Regions from separate parts of the Lactiplantibacillus brownii genome, predicted to be linked through region 2. Evidence: predicted binding sites of a transcription regulator. Region 2 holds the regulator's gene; each other region holds the start of a gene.
What was found. Region 2 encodes Rex, which represses fermentation and respiration genes when NADH is low (regulators of the CRP and FNR family bind a similar motif). Its sites were predicted from a motif close to TTGTGAANTANTTCACAA; they were not measured.
Positions count from the first base shown of each region.

Region 1: RA086_RS13060 (NAD(P)-dependent alcohol dehydrogenase) is a predicted target of Rex. The motif match lies at 1,314-1,331, and genes of this name have one in related genera.
Region 3: RA086_RS13575 (shikimate dehydrogenase) is a predicted target of Rex. The motif match lies at 1,001-1,018, and genes of this name have one in related genera.

Region 1 is NZ_JAVCWF010000001.1:2,784,697-2,786,972, reverse strand. Features, by position in the region: gene RA086_RS13060 (NAD(P)-dependent alcohol dehydrogenase) at 135-1,256, opposite strand; gene RA086_RS13055 (uracil-DNA glycosylase) at 1,493-2,125, shown strand.
Region 2 is NZ_JAVCWF010000001.1:656,890-659,165, reverse strand. Features, by position in the region: gene RA086_RS02725 (CPBP family intramembrane glutamic endopeptidase) at 1-430, shown strand, start outside; gene RA086_RS02720 (redox-sensing transcriptional repressor Rex) at 492-1,154, opposite strand; gene RA086_RS02715 (ABC-F family ATP-binding cassette domain-containing protein) at 1,319-2,276, shown strand, end outside.
Region 3 is NZ_JAVCWF010000001.1:2,904,859-2,907,134, reverse strand. Features, by position in the region: gene RA086_RS13580 (LysR family transcriptional regulator) at 1-910, opposite strand, end outside; gene RA086_RS13575 (shikimate dehydrogenase) at 1,057-1,935, shown strand; gene aroD (type I 3-dehydroquinate dehydratase) at 1,972-2,276, shown strand, end outside.

The sequences.
Region 1 (2,276 bases), 2.1 Mb from region 2:
TTTTGTTAAGGTGTATTAACAAAAAGAAGGCTAGTAAGTGCTCGATAATCCGAGTAGTTACTAGCCTTCTTTTTAGATTAGTTCAAAGCTTTTGCGATAAGGACGTCTAGACGAACCGAAGTGGCAAATTTAGCCTAAGCTTCTGGTTGGTAATCTTCGTCGATGATTAAAACCGGTTTGATGGTCTTACCACTGACAGAATCAGCGTTGGCTTCGTTAATTTGATCAAATTTGTAGAACTTTTCAGTCTTTTCGAATGGGAACATGCCGTGCTTGTAAAAGTCGATCAGACGAGGCACGTCGACTTGAGGAATGGCATCCCCCATGTTGACACCGATGACTTTCTTATCATCGACACAAAGGTCATTCCAAGAACTGATCGTAATATTTTTAGCGGTGACGGCAATCAATGCGGCGGTCCCACCTTGTGCTAAAGCCTGAATAGCGGAAATCATGACGGGTTCAACCCCAGTCGTATCAACTGTAAAGTCAACGCCATAGCCATGAGTCAACTTCTTGATAGCTGCCACTGGATCTTCATTTTTGCTATTGATGGTATGAGTTGCGCCGAGTTCTTTCGCCAAAGATAACCGTGAATCCACGATATCAACGGCGATTACTTCGGTACAGCCAGAAATCTTGCCGGCCATCATTGCAGCTAAACCAACGGCGCCAGTCCCGAAGACGGCAATTGTCTGCCCAGGACGTGGTTGCAGGCTATTTAACACTGTCCCACTACCGGTAACGTAGCCACAGCCTAAAGGCCCTAAGCGCCGTAAGTCTAAGTCTTTATCAACTTTAACTGCGTTACGTTGGTCAATGACGGTATGTGTCGTGAACGAGGATTGATCGAACATATCACTGACATGATGACCATTTTCTTGGAAATGATCACTGCCGTCAGGACGAGTCCCGCTCAAATTATAGTCAGCATAATTCCGGCACTTCGTTGGCATACCTTTGAGACAGTTGTCACAAGTCCCGTCTGCATAGAAAGACATGACAATATGGTCGCCAACTTTAAAGTTTTTAACTTGTGGGCCAACTTTTTCAACGATCCCAGAGCCTTCATGACCAAGAATAACTGGATAGCCTAAGGAAGCATCTCCTTTACGGATGGCTTCGTCAGAGTGACAGATACCACTTGCGACTAGCTTAACTTGTAAATCGGTTGGGCCCATCTCAGCCAATTCAATATCATCTTTAATGACAAATGGGTCGTTAACTTTATCAACAACAGCAGCTTTAATTTTCATAATACTAGTGCCTCACTTTTAAAATTTAATTAGTATGTAAACCGCTTACAATTTACATTGTGACACATTACACAAAATTCATCAAGTCTAGCTAACAAAAGGCCAATTAAGCAAAAACATTGATGAAACGGGATTTTAGAGGGTGAACCTGTATATTTGGTACAAAAGTCCTGTACATTTGACGACGGTCATTATTGGGGTTAAATTGATTTCAAACGAAGTGGAGGGATGGCATTATGGCAACTTTATTGACGGCGGCGCAGCAAGCTCAAGGGCGCGCACTGTTAAAACAATTTGATCAGTTAGCAGGCTTCGTGCCTGGTGAAGGGGCCTTAGATCCAGTGATCGTAATGGTCTCGGAGGCGCCAGGCAAGGTGGAAGCAGAAGTAGGGCATCCTTTTCAAGGACCGGCGGGAACCGAGTTAGATCGTTGGCTCGCAAAGCTCGGTTTGACCCGTGATCAGGTGTATTTAACCGGGGCCGTTCGTTCGCGACCTTACAAACTCGGTGCCACCGGCCGTAAAAGCGACCGTCGTCCAACCCGTGCTGAAGTCATCGCAAGTGCACCGTTGTTGGATTCTGAGCTCGCACAACTCACAGGCCACGTTTTAGTGCCACTAGGCAATACTGGGTTACAACGACTACTGGGCCCTAAAGTGAAAATCAGCGCCGTTCACGGTCAATTATTGAAGTCGCCGATTCGACGTTGGTCAACGGTGACACAAAAATTCGATTGGTCAGCGACGGTTTATCCTATCTTTCCGTTATATCATCCATCGTACAGCCGCCGATTTAAGCGAATTTTACCCACGGTTGATGCTGACTTAGTCGCGCTGAAACATTATTTAGCCGAAAATCACGACAAATAAAGAGTGGGACAAAAGGCGTTTTGCTACCGAGCATAGCCTAGAAAGTCGAATGATTGGTATTTTCAATCGTTTGACTTTCGTAGCTAAGCGGAGGTCGCAGCCTTTTGTTCCACGTTTCGGCTATAAATATTAGGAATACCAAAATGAGTCT
Region 2 (2,276 bases):
TTGGTTATCGACCATTCTCTGGGGCTTAGCTGGTACCTTTATCGTGATTGTCGGCCAAAATGCCATCTTAAACTTGACTCGTTTGTTAGGTCAATCAACTGCATCTGAAAACACCAGTACTTTACTCGCAGTTGGGCAAAAGTACCCCTTCTTTTTCTTGGCTGTGCTTGTTGGGGCCCCAATTATGGAAGAAATCGTTTTTCGGAAAGTTATTTTTGGCTTTTTCACGCCGGTCACTGGAAGCATTGGTGCCGCGGTTATTTCCAGTCTACTGTTCAGTTTCGCCCACGCGGACGGTCATCTCATCCTCTACGCCTTTGTTGGCCTGTTCTTCTGTTGGCTCTACCGCCACACCGGTCGCATTCAGACTTCAATGATTGCACATGTTTTGATGAACGGCGCGGTTGTCATACCGATACTTTTCAATTAAATCAGCTTAAAATAAAGACGCAGCCAGCTTTTGCTAGTTGCGTCTTTTTAAACTTCATTCGTTACTTTTCAGCTTTAGATTTATCGCCAAGTTGTTCACCATAATGTTCAATAAAGTAAATTAAAGTTTGTAACTCATTGGTTAAATCAACATTTTGAACCCGGACCGTTTCTGGCACTGAAATGCGCAAAGGCGTAAAGTTCATGATTCCCTTCACATTTGCTGAAACTAATTCATCCGTCACCGCTTGGACAACCGAGGTTGGCACCGTTAAGATGGCAATCTCAATCTGTTGTTCGATTAATTGTTTCTTAAGTTCAGACATTGGATAAACTGGCACGCCGCTTTGTACGGTGTTCGCAATCGACTCATTAACATCGAAAGCAGCCGAAATCCGGACATTACTGTTCTTGTGAAAATTAAAATTGAGCAAAGCATGTCCTAAATTACCGACCCCAATCAAAGCCACATTCGTTAACGTATCTTGATTCAAGATCTTCTTGAAAAAGGTTAGCAACTTTTCAACATCATAACCATAACCACGTTTGCCAAGTGCGCCAAAATAGGAAAAATCCCGTCGAATCGTGGCTGAATCAACTTTAACCGCCTCAGACAGTTCTGTTGATGAGACGCGCTTTTTATCTGCGTCTAATAAAATATTTAAATACCGGTAGTAAATCGGTAACCGTTTCGCCGTTGCCCGGGGAATTTTTGTTTCTGCCATTGGACGACCCTCCTTATTAAAAGTTTGTGAATTTGCTGACACTATTCTAGCATACCCCGACACTTTGTGAAATAATATTTACTTATTATTCCGTTTCATTAGGGCTAATCGTGGCAATATGCTACAATTATTTGACGAATCAACCCTGAAAGGAGCTTAAAAACGTGATTTTACTACAAGTGCAACAAGTCATGCGGCGTTTTGGCGCTGATGTCTTGTTCGATAACGTACAAATGGACATTCAAGACCACGCCCGCGTGGCATTAGTTGGTCGCAACGGGGCTGGCAAGTCCACCCTTTTAAAAATGATTGCTGGTGAAACCGTCCCAGATGAAGGCCAAATTTCAATGCGCAAGGGGTTAACAATTGGGTATTTAGCCCAAGATCAAGGCTTAGATAGCGCGCATACGATTTGGGAAGAAATGAGCAGTGTCTTTGCTGGCTTACATAAATTAGAAGCACAGATGCACCAACTGGAAGATCAACTCAGTGACCCCGCAGTGATTGCCGATCAACCGACCTATGAGCAAACTTTGAAAACTTATGATCAAGTTCAAACAGATTTTCAGCAACAAAATGGTTATGGTTATCAGGCAGAAATCCGAGGCGTGCTACATGGCTTCCAATTTGATGCCGATGTTTATGATAAATCAGTGACCGAATTATCAGGTGGTCAAAAGACCCAGCTAGCCTTGGCGAAGCTGTTGCTCGAAAAACGAGATTTGTTGATCTTAGATGAACCAACCAATCACTTGGATGTTGAGACGTTAACCTGGTTGGAAAGCTATTTGCAATCCTATACCGGTGCGCTACTAATCGTGAGTCATGACCGTTACTTTTTAGATCGCGTCGTTAATGAAGTGTACGATTTGTCGCATCATGAAATGGTGCATTACACCGGTAATTACGATCAATATATCCAAACGAAAGCCGCTCGGATTCAAGCTGAATGGAAACACTACGAAAAACAACAGGCCGAAATCAGTAAATTAGAAGATTTTGTCAATCGCAATATTGTCCGGGCTTCGACCACCAAACGAGCGCAGTCACGACGAAAACAGCTCGCTAAAATGGATCGGTTGGAACGACCAGATAGTGACGAAAAGACTGCCCACTTTGGCT
Region 3 (2,276 bases), 2.2 Mb from region 2:
CGGTATAGTGTTGCCAACAATAACTGCGGCTGAACTCCTTAAAGCGTTGGACCGACGGCGTGATGAAGTGATTACGCTTCATGACTAAGTAGAGTTGGTGCTGTAGCGGTTGGTCGACCAATGGCTTGAGCAAGACACTACTTTGTTCTAATAGTGGTAAGTAAGGCATTAACGCCACGCCAAAGTTGTACCGTACGAATCCAGCCATGGTGTGGTCTTCTTCGACCTCGTAGGCAACTTTGGGGGTCACGTGGGCGCGTGCCAAAATTTGGTCGATGAGTGGGCGTAAGCCACTATTCTTAGTGAATAGGATCATCGGGTAGGGAGCTAAGTCGGTCACTTTCAATTCTGATTTGACGGCTAAAGGGTGCTGGGCCGAGACGGCAGCCATAATCGTTTGTTGGACGATTGGGATGAAGTCGAGGACATCGTTAGCGGCACTCGCTCCTAGTTTTTCCACATTGGAAGCTAAAACGAGATCATAATGTTCGTTGGCTAGGTCTTGCAACAAGTCATTGGAATTACCTTGTCCCAGTTGAAATGTAATCGCACGATTTTGCGAATCAGCTTGAAAGTTGGCGATTAGTTCTGGTACCAGTTCTTGTCCTAGGGTGTAAGTAAAGCCTAGTTTAACGTGGCCGGTATCTGGATTCATTAATTGTTGGACCAATTCGTTGCCTTGTGATAAATCATTTAAACTGGCAGTGATGTACGTTAAATAGGTGCCGCCAATGGCTGTTAATTTAATATTACGACCATCTGGCTCAAATAACGGCACCCCAAGTTCAGATTCCAGCTTTTTGATGGCGTAACTGAGTGTCGGTTGCGAAATACCAAGGTTCTCAGCGGCTTTAGCCATGTGTTGTGTGCGGGCCAATTCTTTGAAAAATTGGAGGTGACGTAGATTCATAGAAATGGAACCCCTTTCATTGATAGAAAAATTCAATCAATTAATTAAAAAACGTTTATTTATTATATTAAACCATTTTGCTAAGATGACAAGTGAATTGAGTAACAAATAACCGATATTTAAAATTTTATGAGGAGTGATTAATGATGACGGAACGAATTGACGGACATACTTTACTAATTGGTTTGATGGCGTACCCGATTCGGCATTCAATGTCGCCGACGATGCACAATAACGCTTTTGCCAAGTTGGGCCTAAATTATGCTTACCTAGCCTTTGAAGTAGGTAATGACCAATTACCAGCCGCAATTCAAGCGATTCGGACTTTGGATATGCGGGGGTCTAACATTTCAATGCCGAATAAGCAAAAGGTCATTCCTTTACTAGACAAATTAGATCCAGCCGCTGAAATGATTGGGGCAGTTAACACTGTTGTGAATGATAAAGGCATTTTAACCGGATATACGACTGATGGGCTTGGGTTCATGAAGTCATTGGATGATGAAGGCCTCAATATTCGTGGCCAGAAGATGACCTTAGCAGGGGCTGGTGGCGCCGGAACTGCGATTGCGGTTCAAGCTGCCTTAGATGGCGTCAGCGACCTATCGATCTTTAATCGGCACGATGCCGAATGGGATAATGCCGTGCGCAATGTCAAGCTCATTAATGAACGAACCAATTGTCGGGCAACATTACACGCCTTGGAAGATCGTGACGATTTTAAAGCAGAAATTCAAGATTCGGCGATTTATACGGATGCCACCGGTGTTGGAATGAAGCCATTGGAAAATGAAACGCTAGTGACTGATCCAACTTGGTTCCGTAAAGACCAGATCGTTTTTGATACCGTTTATGCCCCACGAACCACCAAATTGATGAAAGTGGCACAAGCTGCTGGTGTGACGCAGGTCTTCAATGGTCTGGGTATGATGCTTGAACAAGGCGCTGCGGCTTTCAAATTGTGGACTGGTGAAGAGATGCCGGTCGATTATATTCGCCATATTTTATTCGATGAAGATGCGTAGTCAGCCAGTGATAAACCAGAAAGGGGTTCGTTAAACATGCAACCAGTCGTTAACTGTCGCAACCTGAGCTTAGGAATGGGGCGACCAAAAATCGCTGTACCGATTACCGGTAAAACGCTCGCAGAAATTCTTGCTGCCGTGAAGCCAATTAAAGCCGCGCAACCAGATCTAGTGGAATGGCGGATTGATTATTTTGACGGTGTAACGGACGCGGAAACGCTACAAGCCGCTGGCCGAAAATTACGAGCCGCTTTAGGTGATCTGGCGTTACTCACGACTTTTCGCACAAAAGGTGAAGGTGGCGAGCGGACGTTAAGCGATAGCGATTACTTCAAAGTTTG